DNA from 3 places in the Alkaliphilus metalliredigens QYMF genome. Region 2 is predicted to be linked to each of the others. Evidence: riboswitches for the same ligand, from Rfam matches in the RefSeq annotation. Region 2 holds a riboswitch; each other region holds the start of a gene.
What was found. Region 2 has a riboswitch for S-adenosylmethionine ahead of AMET_RS16585 (O-acetylhomoserine aminocarboxypropyltransferase/cysteine synthase family protein). Riboswitches for the same ligand answer to the same signal wherever they lie in the genome.
Positions count from the first base shown of each region.

Region 1: linked by a shared signal. The riboswitch ahead of metK (methionine adenosyltransferase) and the one ahead of AMET_RS16585 (O-acetylhomoserine aminocarboxypropyltransferase/cysteine synthase family protein) in region 2 are both predicted to bind S-adenosylmethionine.
Region 3: linked by a shared signal. The riboswitch ahead of AMET_RS04600 (methionine ABC transporter ATP-binding protein) and the one ahead of AMET_RS16585 (O-acetylhomoserine aminocarboxypropyltransferase/cysteine synthase family protein) in region 2 are both predicted to bind S-adenosylmethionine.

Region 1 is NC_009633.1:760,517-766,068, reverse strand. It holds gene AMET_RS03565 (RNA polymerase sigma factor) at 165-737, opposite strand; gene metK (methionine adenosyltransferase) at 946-2,130, opposite strand; SAM riboswitch class I at 2,306-2,406, opposite strand; gene AMET_RS03555 (COG2426 family protein) at 2,509-2,976, opposite strand; gene AMET_RS24790 (aspartyl-phosphate phosphatase Spo0E family protein) at 3,265-3,420, shown strand; gene yyaC (spore protease YyaC) at 3,493-4,026, shown strand; gene AMET_RS24100 (S-layer homology domain-containing protein) at 3,968-5,197, opposite strand; gene AMET_RS03540 (AEC family transporter) at 5,264-5,552, opposite strand, start outside.
Region 2 is NC_009633.1:3,429,010-3,434,561, reverse strand. It holds gene carB (carbamoyl-phosphate synthase large subunit) at 1-648, shown strand, start outside; gene AMET_RS16590 (CAP domain-containing protein) at 758-1,720, opposite strand; SAM-I-IV-variant riboswitch at 1,883-2,006, shown strand; SAM riboswitch class I at 2,137-2,252, shown strand; gene AMET_RS16585 (O-acetylhomoserine aminocarboxypropyltransferase/cysteine synthase family protein) at 2,415-3,692, shown strand; gene AMET_RS16580 (methylenetetrahydrofolate reductase) at 3,706-4,590, shown strand; gene AMET_RS16575 (vitamin B12 dependent-methionine synthase activation domain-containing protein) at 4,614-5,294, shown strand; gene AMET_RS16570 (homocysteine S-methyltransferase family protein) at 5,272-5,552, shown strand, end outside.
Region 3 is NC_009633.1:965,549-971,100, reverse strand. It holds gene AMET_RS04615 (hypothetical protein) at 1-66, opposite strand, end outside; gene dapG (aspartate kinase) at 366-1,586, shown strand; gene AMET_RS04605 (YerC/YecD family TrpR-related protein) at 1,687-1,992, opposite strand; SAM riboswitch class I at 2,152-2,263, shown strand; gene AMET_RS04600 (methionine ABC transporter ATP-binding protein) at 2,418-3,215, shown strand; gene AMET_RS04595 (methionine ABC transporter permease) at 3,215-3,865, shown strand; gene AMET_RS04590 (MetQ/NlpA family ABC transporter substrate-binding protein) at 3,870-4,700, shown strand; gene AMET_RS04585 (methyl-accepting chemotaxis protein) at 4,910-5,552, opposite strand, start outside.

The sequences.
Region 1 (5,552 bases), 2.3 Mb from region 2:
ACATCCCCAGAAGTTACCTTAGCTTTTTTCATGAAATTACATCTCTAGGAGACGTCAGACTGCGTAAGAATTGTCACCCTGAGCGTAGCGAATGGGTCTTGAAGGTTTAAAATTCAAGATTCTTCACTGTGTTCAGAATGACAAAATCAAGAGAAAATGAGTTTTTACGTAGCCTGACGTCTTAACTTCCTTAATGCCAGCCCCTTTGTCTTTGCCACAGTAATGGGATGTACCCCTCTTTTGGCTGCAATTGTTTTTAAAGAATGTTTATTAAAATAAAAGTCCCTCACCACCTGTTGCTGACCTTGGCTTAAACAACTCATATTTTCATGTATCCATTGATGGGTCTCTTTTCTAATGAGATCTTCTTCAATCTCTACTGACTCATCTACAATCAGGTCAATCCAAGTCCCATTTTCTTCTTCAACTCCATTTCCTATAGGCGAATCCAGGGATAGATGAATTCGCTGTTTCCTTCTCCTGTTTTGATAAAAGTGTTGTACAGCTAATGCAACATAGCCCAAAAACGGAACACCCTTTTCTAAATCGAAGGTCTCTATTGCTTCTAGTATCTTCATACGACCATCCTGAATGGCATCCTCATCATATCCTTTACATCCTCCATATCTACCACTGTGTGAGATCACTAAGGGATTTAATTTAAAAACAATCCATTCCTTTGCCTGTCTGTTTCCTGCCTTTGCCTCCAACACCCTTGCTTCAAAATCTTGATTCACTTTAACCCTTCCTTTTGGAAGGTGCACCTTCAAGTATTACCGGTAGTTCTATTGTAGCGCTGCAGTGAGTTTTTGGCGAAGAGAGAACGGGGCTTATTCCCCTACTGATTCAGTGGCATTCCTTATGGAATAAGTTTAAATCACGAAAAAAAGCTTATTTCCTCTGTGAATCACTAAAGGAAATAAGCTTTTTACTTGTATGTCTTAATTAAAGTACTTCTGCTCTCAAGGCTTCAGCCTTATCAGTTCTTTCCCATGGTAAATCTACATCGGTACGTCCAAAGTGTCCATAGGCTGCAATTTGGCGATAAATTGGTCTTCTTAGGTCTAAGTCTCTAATGATGGCAGCTGGTCTTAGGTCAAAATATTTGTGGACAAGTTCGATCATCTTGTCTTCATCTACTTTTCCTGTTCCAAATGTTTCAACTAAAATAGATACCGGTTGCGCCACTCCAATGGCATAGGCCAGCTCAATTTCACATTTATCAGCTAGGCCTGCGGCAACAATGTTTTTCGCTACATATCTAGCAGCATAGGCAGCTGATCTGTCTACCTTTGTTGGATCTTTCCCCGAGAAAGCACCTCCGCCATGACGGGCATATCCACCATAGGTATCTACAATAATTTTTCTACCGGTTAAGCCCGCATCTCCTTGGGGTCCACCCACGACAAATCGTCCAGTTGGATTAATTAAATATCTTGTTTTTGCATCAATTAATTCCGCTGGTACAATGTTGTTGATGACATACTCGATTAAGTCTCTCTCAATTGTTTTGTGATCTACTTCAGGGCTATGCTGTGTAGAAATAACAATGGTGTCCACTCTTTTGGGTTTATCTCCATCATATTCTACAGTTACCTGTGTTTTTCCATCAGGTCTTAAGTAATCCAAGGTCCCGTTCTTTCTGACATCTGATAAGCGCTTTGCTAGCTTATGGGCTAATGAAATCGGTAAGGGCATTAATTCAGGTGTTTCGTTGCAGGCAAATCCAAACATGATTCCTTGGTCTCCAGCACCGATGGACTCTAGCCCATCGGTCACTTCTCCAGCTCTATTTTCTAAGGCTTCATTTACACCTTGGGCAATGTCAGGTGACTGCTCATTGATGGCAGTTAATACAGCGCATGTGTCACTGTCAAATCCAAACTTTGCACGGGTGTAGCCAATTTCCGCAATGGTTCTACGAACCACCTTAGGGATGTCCACATAACAATCAGTTGTAATTTCTCCTGCCACTAATACAAGTCCTGTGGACACACTTGTTTCACAAGCAACTCTTGCCTTTGGATCCTTCTCGAAAATCGCATCTAATACAGCATCTGAAATTTGATCGCAGATCTTATCTGGATGTCCCTCTGTAACAGACTCTGAAGTAAATAATCTTTTTCCCATTTATAAGCCTCCTCTATTTCTTTGTTTCTTTGTTGTCTATGTAGCCTATTCATATACCCTGTCCTTAGGCTTTCGCAAGTCCCTATTAATATACCCGACTCAACTGAAACTATATAAAAAATTAAAACCCTCTTAATATGATGGGCTCATCAGAAGAGGGTTGTCTTTCAATATTTCCTCATCTTTCAGAACCAAAATTCTGAGGGACTTAGCACCATACACTCTATGGTTGCCGGATTTCATCGGGCCCTTCCCCTCCATCACTCTTGATAAGGCATCAAGATTTCTATTTAATTTCTCACTGAAAACATAATACCATTGGGTTTTATATATGTCAACATTTTTTTTACATATATGAAACTTCACTTGAAGACTGGATTAGATTTTTATTGCAATATAACTCAGAATAAACATAATCGTACCAGCAATGGAGGCTCCTACTGCGATGGCAGGCATGGCATACTTAAATGGAACCGCCAATAGTTTTGCCGCCAAGCACCCACTCCATACCCCAGTGGTAGGCAAGGGTATTGCCACAAACAGTACCAGTCCTAATGTACTATATTTTCGAATTCTTTCACTGCTCTTCCTGGTTTTTTTCACAGTACGTTGAATAAACTTGAAAAAAAACTTGGACTTTTTTAGTTTTTCAAAAACCGGCTCTAGGAATAATAATAAAAAAGGCACTGGTAGTAAACTCCCCACAACCCCTAAAATTGTGGCGTGTAATGGATGTATTCCCATGGAAACCCCTATGGGAATCGCTCCCCTTAGCTCCATAATTGGCAGAGCCGCAATAAAAAGAACCATCAACTCCTTTGTCATCCACTGAAAAGCACTCTCCATTTTTTCACCTCAATCTCTCCATTATATTTTATCATTGAGAGACTTGTCCTAGTCCTATATTTTGTTTTTTTATGTTCTGTTTTCTATTTAATTTACCACTGTTTTTCCCTAGGCATCTACTTTAAGTTTCTGTAATACTTATTTAATATTATGGTAATCTCCACGTAATGTTTAATCCCTTTATTTAGTGGTATAATATGGACAAGCGTACCATTCCAGTAAAATATTGGTATGCGGGTTCCAAGTCCACCGTAGGTGCTCTTAACCATAAGAATGGAGTGATACTAGGTGAATCATATTAATAATTTAAAAGATCGCATCGAAGAACTTAAAGAACAACTTAGTCGCTCATTAGATGAAGGTAGGGCCACCTATGACATTGTGGATTTGAGTCAAGAGCTTGATGAATTGATTGTAGAATATTATCTATTGAATAATGAATAAGCTATTCCCCCTCCTTTAGTCATAAATTGCAAACACCCCCTATATATATAACATATATAGGGGGTGTTTCTTTTGGTTAGCTATCATTATAAAAATCCACAGATGATTCCTCAGTTTGTCCGCTATTTATCCCTGAATCTCCCTGATGAATTTATTGTCCTTTGTATCGGTACCGATCGCTGTATCGGCGATGCCCTAGGTCCTTTAGTGGGTAGTCTTCTATTACAGAAGCACTTTCCACATCTCATTTATGGCACTCTGGGTCAGCCTATTCATGCTTTGAACCTCAAAAACACAATTACGATGCTCAAACAGAAACATCCAAATGCTTTTATTCTAGCCATCGACGCAAGCCTTGGTGACAGTGAACAGGTGGGATTCATAACGCTCCGCCCAGGTCCCATTGCTCCAGGCAAGGGTGTGGGTAAAGCCCTACCTTCTGTTGGTGATCTTTCACTAATCGGAATTGTTGCTCCAAACGATGAGAAAATCAATTCAACCATTCACCATATCCGACTCAGCTTAATCATGGATTTAGCGCAACAAATTACTGAAGTCTTAATGCATCACTGTCATATCGCAGGAGATAATAAATCCACTTACTAAACTCAGCCCGGGTGATATAATCCTTAGGTCGTAGCCTGTTATCTCTTTGCAATATTCCCAATGTTTTTAATTCATTGATGCTGTCTATGGCCCAAGGGCTGATTTTTTCTTGATCCTCATAGGGCTCAGCTGTCATGATCATCGTATTTGTATTTAATCCACTTGCTAAAATCACTGCCGCTTGTTCTCGGGTGACGAAATCACTTGGCCTCAATGTGCCATCCTCATATCCAGTCATAATTTCCAGTTGATAAACTATTGACATAAAGTCTCGAGCCCATCCAGATACTTCATGCCAGTCAACTATTTTAGATACCGCCATTGTTTCATCCACCACTTCTAAGTCCAATGCATCTACAATGACTTTAGCTACTTGTTCACGGGTAATGAGATCATCGGGCTTAAAAAGTTCTTGTCCCACACCGGACATAATTTCTTCTTTTACAATTGACTCTATGTACATTTCTTGTTGATGATCCGCTACATCTCTAAAGATGGAGCGATTTCCACCAGAGCGTGTGACCACAAAAATCTTTTCTTCCTTCTTCTCTTCTGCCACAGCATAGTGATGTTTTTCAGGGGTTGCAACTTGTGTTCCTCCTGATGGTGTGCCACTTCTAGGAATCAAACTCCAATCAATAGAAGTAACGGGTTGATTGTACTTTTCCCTTACCAGCTGTAATAGCTCCTCTTGATATACGCCACTACCATGTATATTTGGGTTATTTCTGCCATCCCACGAATTATATGCCCACAATGCGAAATACCAGTTTTCAACAATATTAGGATCCCCATCTCCAATTGTAGGGACAACACTCCAATCCCATTTACTTTGTAATATATCTGCCCCAGCTTCTATGTTGTAACGCAGATCTTCCCTTAATCGCTGGACATCATAGGTTCCGTGGTGAACTCGATTCACCTGCATAATCCCTGTATTTCCATTACTTACAAAGGGCGCCCCGCTATCAGTAAATTGTCGGAATTTACTTTCCTTGTCTGCAATTGCCTTTAATATCACAGCCGGGATATTTTTTTCCAGGGCCACCTCTTCAATGATTTCTTTAATTTGTTCATGACTAGGGTTTGCTGCATTTACTTGCACCCCAACTGTCACCCACTGGACCGTTAGAAGTATCATGACAAATAAACTGAGCATCCTTTTGTTCATGTTTTCCCTCCTATCCTTTTCTTAGATCTAATACTTTCTGAAATCTAACTTTTTGTCTTTTAAACATTATAACATTAATGTCAACAAGGGGATCGTTAGAAGTGATAAAAGTGTTGTCACTAAAACGCCCTTGGAGGCTAAATAATAATCCGATTCGTAAATCGTTGCAAAAACAGGTATATTGGCTGCGGCTGGCATGGCCATAATCACCACAGGTACCCCTAGCAATATCCCCTCTACTCCAAATAAGTGGAGTACCAGCATGACTACTGCTGGGGTGAGTACCAATCTAAAAAAAGAAACAGTTAAGAGCTTCTTTTCATTGAACATTTCCTTTATGGGGATATCTGCCAAC
Region 2 (5,552 bases):
ATGGGGAAAGCCTTAAAGGATCTGGGATATGGGACTGGAGTCGCAGCTCATCCTCCGTATATCGTGGTGAAAGCCCCTGTATTCTGTTTGGAAAAGCTAGGAGATGTCGATACGATGCTAGACCCAGAAATGAAATCCACAGGAGAGGTAATGGGCATCGGTTTAAATTACCAAGAGGCTTTACTAAAAGCCTTTGAGGGAGCAGGTTTTCACATTCCATCAAAGGGAAGGGTGCTGTTTTCCATAGCAGACCGTGATAAGACGGAAGCCATTGCCCTGGCAAGGGAACTAGAGGAACAAGGATTTGAAATCATTGCCACTTCAAGTACTGGCAAACACCTAGTAAAGCATGGGGTGCATATTAAAGAGGTGTTGGGCTCAAATGATGAAATATTAGAAGCCTTTAAGAGTGGATCCGTTGCAATGGTAATTAATACACCAACAAAAGGGAAGAAGATAGAGAGACAGGGTTTTCAAATCAGAAGACAATCCATTGATTATAGCATTTCTTGTTTTACATCATTAGATACTGCCTATCAATTTTTAGATGTCATTAAATTTGCAAAAACATACACATATCAAGTCATCAAGCTTTTTGAACCCCAAGCTATTGACAAGATTTCTCCTAAATTAAGTAATATTGTATAATAAGGTCTCCACAAAAAACGAGCAAGTGACTCAATTGAGTCACTTGCTCGTTTTTATGCGCAAGTGAAAAATAAAGATAGGATTCAAATAACTATATGGTTAAACAGCTCTATTGAGGTTTACTAATAAATACCTGTGTAAACAGTAAACCATATCGATCACTAGGAACGATACCGATGCCCAGGTGGGTAAAATCTGGACTTAGAATGTTTCTTCTATGTCCTGCAGAATTCATCAATGAAGTATGAGCCTGTTCCACTGAAGCGTTACCAGCTAGGTTTTCACCTGCATGTAAGTATTTCACACCAAAGCTTTCCAGCATATCAAAGGGACTGCCATAGGTAGGAGAGTTATGACTGAAATAGTTTTGATCTTCCATGTCCTGAGATTTAATTCGAGCTACTCTGGTTATTTCTAAGTCAACTCTTAAGGTAGAAAGACCATTTCGTTCTCTCTCACTATTAACAAGGTCGAACATTTGTTGTTCTTCCGCAGATAGAGCTCGAATTCCAGTGGTTTGGGGCTCCGGGTCTACCTGCTGTCCTGTTTGCGGTTGTTGTCTTTCATTTGGTGGTAGCGTAGGTTTCTCTTCCAGTCTTGGGGCTTCTTCAGGAGCCTCTTCTCCAGGCTGTGTCGCATCCTCATCAACCTGTCTCTGGGGAAGTTCTTCCTGCTGTTGATACATTGGTTGCTGTGTTTCATTGGGGGTAGTGGGGTGGTCCTCACGACGATCAGCACCTTCCCTTACTATAGGCATTGCATCAGCAGTTTCAATTCCACCCACTTGATTATTATCTAGTTGGACAATATACCAGTCCTGTGATTGATTTAGAACCCTAATCTCACTATCTTTTTCTAAAGTAGCAAGACTATCGAAGTCTCTTCCTAGTCCTGATTTAACATCTGCTGAATCAGCCGTCACTCGAGCAAATTCAACATCAGCTATATGAAAAATAGCGGAAAGGTTAGTCTCTCTAGGCTGATTATCTTGGGCTAAATGGTCCTGAGGTCCTCCGCAGGCAGTGGTAAGTAGAAGGGAAAAAGTTAATAAAAGCAAAGCTTTATTTCGCATATCATACCTCCGTTAATCAAATTTTATCTAAATGAGTCTCTTATATTATTTGCAAAAATAATGGTTATATGTCTTTAAATTAAATAAAGAATTTATTGAATATTTTAACTAAAGGGTATTTACAAGTTAATTCTTTTGTGATATCATAACTATAATTTAATAGAAACTTATCAAGAATTAGGGGAGAGAGTTGACTTGATGATCCTATACCAACCTACTAGAAAAAGTAAGGTGGTCCTGTTAACACACGATAAGGGGGTATAGTAAACCAATAATACGGTGAATATAATCTTCTTAACGATATGTTAAGAAGATTTTTCTATTTTGAAGAAATTGCATATTAAAAGTTTGAGTTGCTGTGGTAGCATCAGACGAATTGTATCTGGATTTACAAAAAAGTAAAAGCGAAATTGAATATCTTATCTAGAGAGGTGGAGGGACTGGCCCGATGAAACCCAGCAACAGCTAGCTTGAGGCATTAATCAAGCTTGAAATGTGCTAATTCCTGCAGCCCTTGGCTGAAAGATAAGGAGAGTATTTTCATCAATACCATTAAGGTATTTTGAAAAAGCCGCTTCTTATTAATTTAAGAGAAGTGGCTTTTCCTATAAGCACTTGAATCTTTAAGTGGGCCATGAGTCGATGCGAGAGCACCAGACGAATTTTTAACAAAACAAAACAAGGAGGAATTATAATGACAAAAAAATTATCTTTCGAAACATTACAAGTTCATGGGGGGCAAGTGGTTGATGGTACCACTAAATCTAGGGCAGTCCCAATTTATCAAACCACATCCTACGTGTTTGATGATGCACAGGATGCAGCAGATCTTTTTGCACTCAAGAAGGAAGGGAATATTTATACAAGGATAGGAAACCCAACAACAGATGTATTAGAAAAAAGAATCGCGGCATTAGAGGGTGGGGTAGCGGCTGTGGCTACGGCCTCAGGAATGAGTGCCATTACCTATGCTATCTTGAATGTCGCTAAGCCAGGAGATGAAATTGTGGCGGCGGCCACACTTTATGGAGGCACCTACACACTATTTTCAAATACATTTAAAAGGTTAAATATTAAAGTGGTCTTAGTGGATCCAGATGATTTTGAAGCAGTGGATCAAGCCATTAATGAAAATACCAAGGCTGTGTTCATTGAAACCATTGGAAATCCAGAAATTAATGTCATTGATATTGAAAAGATAGCTGAAATAGCCCATGACCATGGCATCCCATTAATCGTAGATAACACCTTTGCTTCACCGTATTTATGCAGGCCCATTGAGTTCGGAGCGGACATTGTGGTTCACTCCACAACTAAGTTTATCGGGGGACATGGAACTTCAATTGGAGGGGTTGTGGTAGATTCAGGAAAATTTCCTTGGAATAATGGAAAATTTGAAGAGTTAGTTGAACCGGATGAAAGCTACCATGGATTATCCTACTGGGATACATTTGGTGGCGCTGCATATATTGCTAGACTACGCACTATCTTATTAAGAGATATTGGGGCGGCCATCTCTCCTTTTAATTCATTTTTATTGATTTTAGGGTTAGAGACTTTATCACTACGAGTAGAAAGACATGTGTCAAATGCATTGGAAGTGGCAACCTACCTTGAGAAACACCCCCAGGTGGCATGGGTCAATTATCCAGGGCTTCAATCCAATAAATACTATGAACTTGGGCAAAAATATTTACCATTAGGATCTGGCTCAATTTTCACATTTGGTCTAAAGAGTGGCTATGAAGGTGGAAAAAAGTTAATCAATGAGCTTACTATTTTCTCTAATGTAGCCAATGTTGGAGATGCAAAATCACTGGTAATTCATCCAGCCTCCACCACTCATCAACAATTAAGCCAAGAGCAGCAACTATCAGCGGGAGTATTACCTGAACTTGTGAGAATCTCTGTAGGAATTGAAAATGTAGCAGATCTAATTGCAGATATTGAAGACGTGTTAGGAAAATTGTAAGGGGGGAAATCTTATGAAAATAACTAAATTATTTAATGATAAAAGACCAGTCATCTCTTTTGAAATTTTTCCACCTAAGAAAGAGCTTCCTATTAGTAGCATCTATGGAGCCTTAGACGGACTGGCTGATTTAAATCCAGACTTTATCAGTGTAACCTATGGTGCTGGAGGGACAGGTAGTAATAAGACAATAGAAATTGCATCAATAATCAAAAACAAATATGAAATCGAAGCATTAGCTCACTTAACTTGTATTACTTCTAACAAGGAAGTCATTCAACAGAATATTAAAGCCCTTCAAGAGAACAACCTAGAGAATGTGTTAGCTCTCCGAGGGGATGTTCCTTCGGATTTTATCCGACGAGAAGAAAATCAATATCAATATGGGGTGGACTTAATCAAGGAATTAAAGGGATATGGAGACTTTGATATAGGAGCTGCTGTATATCCAGAAGGACACATTGAATGTGACGATGTTGAAAAAGACCTGCAATACTTGAAGGAAAAGGAAGCGGCAGGGGCGAATTTCTTAGTAAGCCAATTGTTTTTTGATAATGAGATATTTTATGGATTTCTAGAAAAACTAAAGGCATATAAAATAGAAAGCAAAGTATTAGCTGGGGTAATGCCCATTTTAAGTAAAAAACAAGTGGAAAAGATGATATTTATGTGTGGGGCATCCCTTCCAGCTAAAGTGATTCGATTGGTATCAAAATATGAGCATCAGCCAGAGCTATTACGACAGGCAGGAATCGAGTATGCCGCTGAGCAGGTAGCGGATTTGATTGCAAATGAAGTAGATGGAATTCATATTTATACAATGAATCAACCAGACATAGCAAAGGGAATTTTGAAAAGACAGAAAAAAACTGTAACAGGTCATATTGACAAGTTTTAATTCACTTATAAGGAGTCATAAAAATGGAAATGAGCAGATCTGAAGTCTTACGCTATCTAGGACATAAGCAACAAAAGATAGATGCAGGGTTAAATCAATTAATTGATAGCTGTATGAAGGAAATGACTGAGATTGCTAAACCCCGTTATGTGTATGAGTTCTTTGAGATAACAGAGGTGCAAGAGGCGGCCATTGTATTGAATGAGTCCCTTACATTAAAGGGAAAGTCTATTACGAACCATCTGAAGGATTGTTCTAAATGTGTGCTTTTAGCAGGGACCCTAGGAATCAATGTAGATCGACAAATCAAACAATATCAGTTGGTGGATATGACCCGAGCCCTTGTGTTAGATGCCTGTGCAACAGCTGCAATTGAGGTTTTATGTGATGAAGCAGAAGAAGAAATTAAGAAACTTAATTTAGTTAAGGGATATCATACGACTTTTCGGTTTAGTCCAGGATATGGAGATCTACCTATTGAACTACAACCTGAGGTATTAAATCAGTTAAATGCCTTTGCAAAAATAGGGCTCACCAGCACTGAACAGTGTATTTTAGTGCCAAGGAAGTCAGTGACTGCTTGCATCGGGCTAGGAACACAGCTTGAAAATAATAAGAAGAAGAGCTGTAGAGACTGTGATGCTTATGAACATTGTGGCTCTAGACGGGAGGAGGATCCTTGTGAATTTTCTAAGGGATTGTAAAGAAGGCATGTTGATTTTTGATGGCGCCATGGGAACAATGCTTCAAAAATCAGGTCTCAAGGTAGGTGCCTTGCCAGAGATTTATAATATAGAACATCCAGAGCTTATTCAACAAATCCATGAAAGATTTGTGAGAGCAGGAGCTCAAGTTGTAACGACCAATACATTTCAAGCCAATGAATTAAAGCTCAAGGACAGCATTTATTCTCTTGAAGAAATCATAGAAGGGGGAATCAAGGTGGCTAAGGCATCGGGAGC
Region 3 (5,552 bases), 2.5 Mb from region 2:
AAACAACACACTACTGTCTCTCCCAAACAAACCACCTAAAACGTTTGTGCTCGCTACCTCTGACATGTACTTCACCTCCTTCATGAAAGTGTTTACTTCTAACTTTCATTGTTTCACTACATATTATGTGTCAGTGATCATAAAGGTGCCTCTCTATTAATGAATGTATTTCTTTTGTATCAACCCTACCCGCTTACTTCACTTTTCTCGTGTGATTTTATCCTATGAAGGGTACAATCTTATTGTGCATGTTGAAATTTAAATTTTTATTGACATAATCCATAAACATTTAATAAGATGAAAGCATATTTTAATAGTATGATTCATTTAGAAATGAAATTTCATAATAATATGGGGTGATTTTTGTGAACATTGTTGTTCAGAAATTTGGGGGTACCTCCGTTTCAACTAAAGAGCGGAGAACACAAGTAATTAATAAAATTTTGCAAACAAAACAAAAACAGAAAAACATCGTGGTAGTCGTGTCAGCCTTAGGTCGTAAAGGTGATGCCTATGCCACTGATACCTTAAGAAACTTGCTTTTAGAAGAAAATCCGCTTTGTAGTCTTAAAACATTAGATCTACTGATGTCATGTGGTGAAATTATTTCTGCCACCCTTCTAGGCTCAGCATTAGAGGCATTAGGAGAAAAAGTAATTGTTTTAACCGGTGCCCAAGCAGGGATCTTGACTGATGATCATTTTAGTAACGCTGAAATCATTGCTATTGATGAGAAGAGATCACTTTCTTATTTAGAAAAGGATTATATTGTTGTTGTTCCAGGATTTCAAGGGGCCACAGCTTCGGGTGAAGTGACTACCCTAGGTCGAGGCGGTAGCGATACAACAGCCACTGCATTGGCAGTTGCCTTAAATGCAGAGTATGTAGAGATTTATACAGATGTCGATGGCATTATGACAGCTGACCCAAATGTCGTTCCAAGAGCTAGAATTCTAGACCAAGTGAACTACAATGAGGTATTTCAAATGGCTGAAAAGGGTGCCAAGGTCATTCATCCTCGGGCCGTAGAAATTGCTCAAAAAAAGAATATTCCAGTGAATATTCGAAATACCATGTCGGAGCATCCAGGGACTAGAATTCACTCCTTCACAGGTGACAAAGAATCTTTGTACTGTTCCCAACCAAAGAAAAATCTTTTAACAGCCATCACACATAAGGATGGCATTTCACAGGTCTCAGTTCACATGGAAAATAACCTGGCCCACGATAGTTTGTTATTGTCCACCTTGGCGGAGTCTAAAGTAAGCATTGACATGATTAACTTTTTTCTAGACAAAAAAATCTTTACAATTAGTACAGAGCAGATCAATATTGTGCAAATTCAACTTAAGAAGTTGAATTTTTCACATGAAATACGAACACATTGTAGCAAGGTAACCGTTGTTGGTAATCGAATCACAGGGATTCCTGGTGTCATGGCTACCATTGTGGGTGCGTTATCTTCAGAAGATATACAGATTCTACAAAGCTCCGATTCTCATTCAACAATTTCCTGTCTTGTTGATGAATCAGATGCTAAAAAAGCTGTTAATGCACTTCATTCAGCCTTTCATTTAGACTGCTAGGAAACCTCAAAACCCTATTTTATACATCAACAAAAGCAGGCAATAACACACCTCTGTGTGTTATTGCCTGCTTTTTCTTTGTTCTAAGAAGAAAACCAGTTTACTCCTTTTTTTCGTCTGCTAACTTTTCTAATATCATTTTGTATCCATCTGCTCCATAATGTAAACAGCGGTTGATTCTACTTATGGTTGCTGTACTGGCCTTTGTTTTTTCTTCGATATGATTATAGGTTTTACCAGCATTTAAGAGCTTGGCCACCGCAAGCCGTTGAGAAATAGACTGTATTTCTTTAATTGTGCAGATGTCTTCAAAAAAACGATAGCATTCTTCCATGGTTTCAAGCTTTAAAATAGCCTCAAACAAAGAGTCGGCAAATTCATCCTTAATTCTAGATTGATGGGACATACTATTCACCTCAAATTTATAGATTACTTTAATTATTCTACTTTATTCCAGGGAATCCTTTTCTCTTTTGATTTTATTACTTTAAACTTTTTTATTATTTTTGTTGACATACTATGAAAATTATATTATAGTTGTTTTTAAATTGAATATCGATTTATACTCTTATCAAGAGAGGTGGAGGGACTGGCCCGATGAAACCCGGCAACCACGAATTGTTTTTGCAATTCGAAGGTGCTAATTCCAACAACACTTATGTGTTGAAAGATGAGAGAGGACATTACTCTATTTTTTAATGGTGCCTCTTTCATGCGAAAGTGGCTTTTTTATTGCAAAAATACTCTTTTGCTATATGAGTAAAAGTTCTACTATGCACACGGTTCTACTCTTTTTGCTTTATGAAATTAAAACTTTAGCGAGGTGATTGAATGATTCAGTTAAGTAACTTAAGTAAGCTTTACGAATCTAAAGAAGGTAATGTACAAGCATTGAAGGATATTAATTTTACCGTTGAGAAGGGAGATATATTTGGTATCGTTGGTTTGAGTGGAGCAGGTAAATCAACCCTCATACGCTGCATCAATCTACTCGAAAGGCCAACTGTCGGAGAAGTATCTATCGATCACATTGAATTAACGAAACTTACTTCTACCCAACTAAGAAATGTACGTAAAAACATTGGTATGATTTTTCAAAATTATCATCTACTCAGTAGCCGCAACGTATTTCAAAATATTGCTTACCCCCTTGAGCTCATAGGCATGAAAAAATCTGATATCAAGGAAAGGGTGGGACACTTACTTTGCTTAGTGGGGTTAGAAGATAAAGCCAAGCATTATCCATCACAACTAAGTGGTGGTCAACGTCAACGGGTTGCCATCGCCAGGGCCCTAGCAACTAATCCTAAGATATTATTAAGTGATGAGGCCACCTCTGCCCTAGATCCGATCACAAGTAGGAGTATTCTAAATCTCCTGCAGGAAATCAACGAAAAGCTAAACATTACCATTGTATTGATTACACATGAAATGGAGGTCATCAAACAGGTATGTCATCGTGTGGCTGTTCTAAAGGATGGCGAGATTGTTGAAACAGGACTTGTCACAAAAGTTTTTAATGACCCAAGGCATCCGTACACAAACTTATTACTTGGGAGTCGTTCTTCACAAAGGGATCAATCAATCCCTTTAGACTTTTTTAGCAATGTAAAGGTGGGGAATTTATAATGGAAAGATTAATCATGCTACTCATTCCTGCAATCCATCAAACTTTATATATGGTTTCCCTGTCAACATTATTTGCCGTTTTAGTTGGTACACCTTTAGGCATTTTACTTGTTGTCACAAGGAGAGGACATATTATGGAGAATATTGGGATTCATCAAGTTTTATCCTATATTGTTAACATGGGACGCTCCTTTCCCTATATTATTTTAATGATTGCCCTGATTCCCTTTACACGTTTGTTAATCGGAACTTCCATTGGTACCACTGCTACCGTTGTTCCCTTAACTATCGCAACCATTCCATTTTTTTCAAGGGTTATTGAAAATGCTTTGTTGGAGGTTGATAAAGGAGTGATTGAAGCTTCTCAAGCAATGGGAGCCAGTACATTCCAAATCATTTATAAAGTACTCATCCCCGAGAGCATGCCTTCTATTGTTTTAGGAATTACAATTACGATTGTGAACGTCATCGGTTATTCTGCCATGGCAGGTGCTGTTGGAGGGGGGGGATTAGGTGATTTAGCCATTCGTTATGGTTTTCATCGTTATAATAAAGAAGTAATGATCTGGACAGTGGTTCTGCTTATTTTACTAGTTCAAATTGTACAAATTACAGGAAATTATTATTCCAAAAATTTATCTAGGAGGTAGTGAAATGAAAAAACGTTTATTTTTATCAATTATTGGTCTATTACTTATTACGTTGATTGTTGGATGCACCACAAAGGCAAAGGATGAGGTTGTCTCAACAGATGAGGCTCCTGAGACTGTCAAGTTAAGGGTTGGTGCCACACCTGTCCCCCATTCTGAAATTTTAAATTTTATTAAGCCTATTCTATTAGATATGGGCGTCGACTTAGAAATTGTTGAGTTTACAGACTACACAACACCTAATTTAGCTTTACACGATGGCGAAATTGACGCCAACTTTTTTCAGCATGTTCCTTATATGGAGACATTTGCTGAGAATAACAATATTCAACTAAAGGATGTTGCAAAAACCCATGTGGAACCTTTAGGATTATATTCTAAAAAAGTAGATTCCCTAGAAGCATTGCAAGATGGCGCTACCATTGCAATTCCTAATGATCCAACCAATGGCGGGAGAGCACTTTTATTGTTAGCTAATTATGGAGTCATTCAATTAGATGATGACACAGATTTATTAGCTACAGAACATGACATTAGTGAAAACCCTAAAAACTTTAAATTCATTGCCCTTGAAGCGCCACAAATCCCTCGTTCTTTAGATGATGTTGATGCTGCTATTATTAACACTAACTATGCCTTAGAAGCATCCTTAAATCCTGTAAATGATTCCTTGCTTTTGGAGGATTCAAATTCACCCTACGCCAATATTGTAACTATTGTTCCTGGAAATGAATCAGAAGAAAAAATCCAGAAATTGGTTGAAGTACTCACCAGCTCTGCTGTTAGAGATTTTATCCAGAGTGAGTATAAAGGTGCTATTGTGCCCGCTTTTTAACCTTTACTTTGTTTACTCTAACTCAAACCCTCGAATATCTTAGGAATTGTTAATTATATTAAGATTCACCTATACCTAATCAGTTGGAGTGGGAATTATAGAAAAGAACTAAAATCTTTAACTATTCTGTATTAAAAATTTCAAGTGCTTAAATAAAAGAGGTAGTGGGTGTTCAATCATCCCCTGCCTCTTTTTATATAATAACAGCTTTAATTATTTTTAATATTATTAGATAGGCTATCAATTGCCGTTGCTAAATCTTCTCCTACTTGTTTTTGCTCTTGGGCAACATGATGTAAAGATTCAATTTCAGTAGAAACAGCAAATACCTCTTCCTTAATTTTATTTAAAATACTTCCAATCTTTTGTGTAAATTCCTGACTGTTATTGGCAAGCTTTTGAACTTCCTTGGCCACCACGGCAAATCCTTTTCCTTGATCTCCAGCTCTAGCAGCTTCAATAGAAGCATTTAACCCGAGGATGTTAGTTTGCTGTGTGATTTTTTCAATAAATCGAATGATTTGGTCAGTTTCCTTTACATGTTCAATGGTATTTTGAGCAAAGGTATCAAGCACAGCACTTAAATTAGTGGTATTATCAATGCTGTCTTGCATTTTAGCAACCCCTTTTTGTGTCACATGGCTTAAGTGATTAATTTCCTTTAGTTGATTCTCCAACTGCTCCGTTAATCCCTCTTCTGTCTCCACTAAAAGCATCATTAATTGCGCCACATCACTAGCTACTACCCTAGCTCCATTAATATTGTGACGGTCTACTTGCACTTGAACCGCGGGTACTCCAGTCACCTCAATAAGTAAATCCATTTCTTTTTGTAGTAATGCTTCAATACTT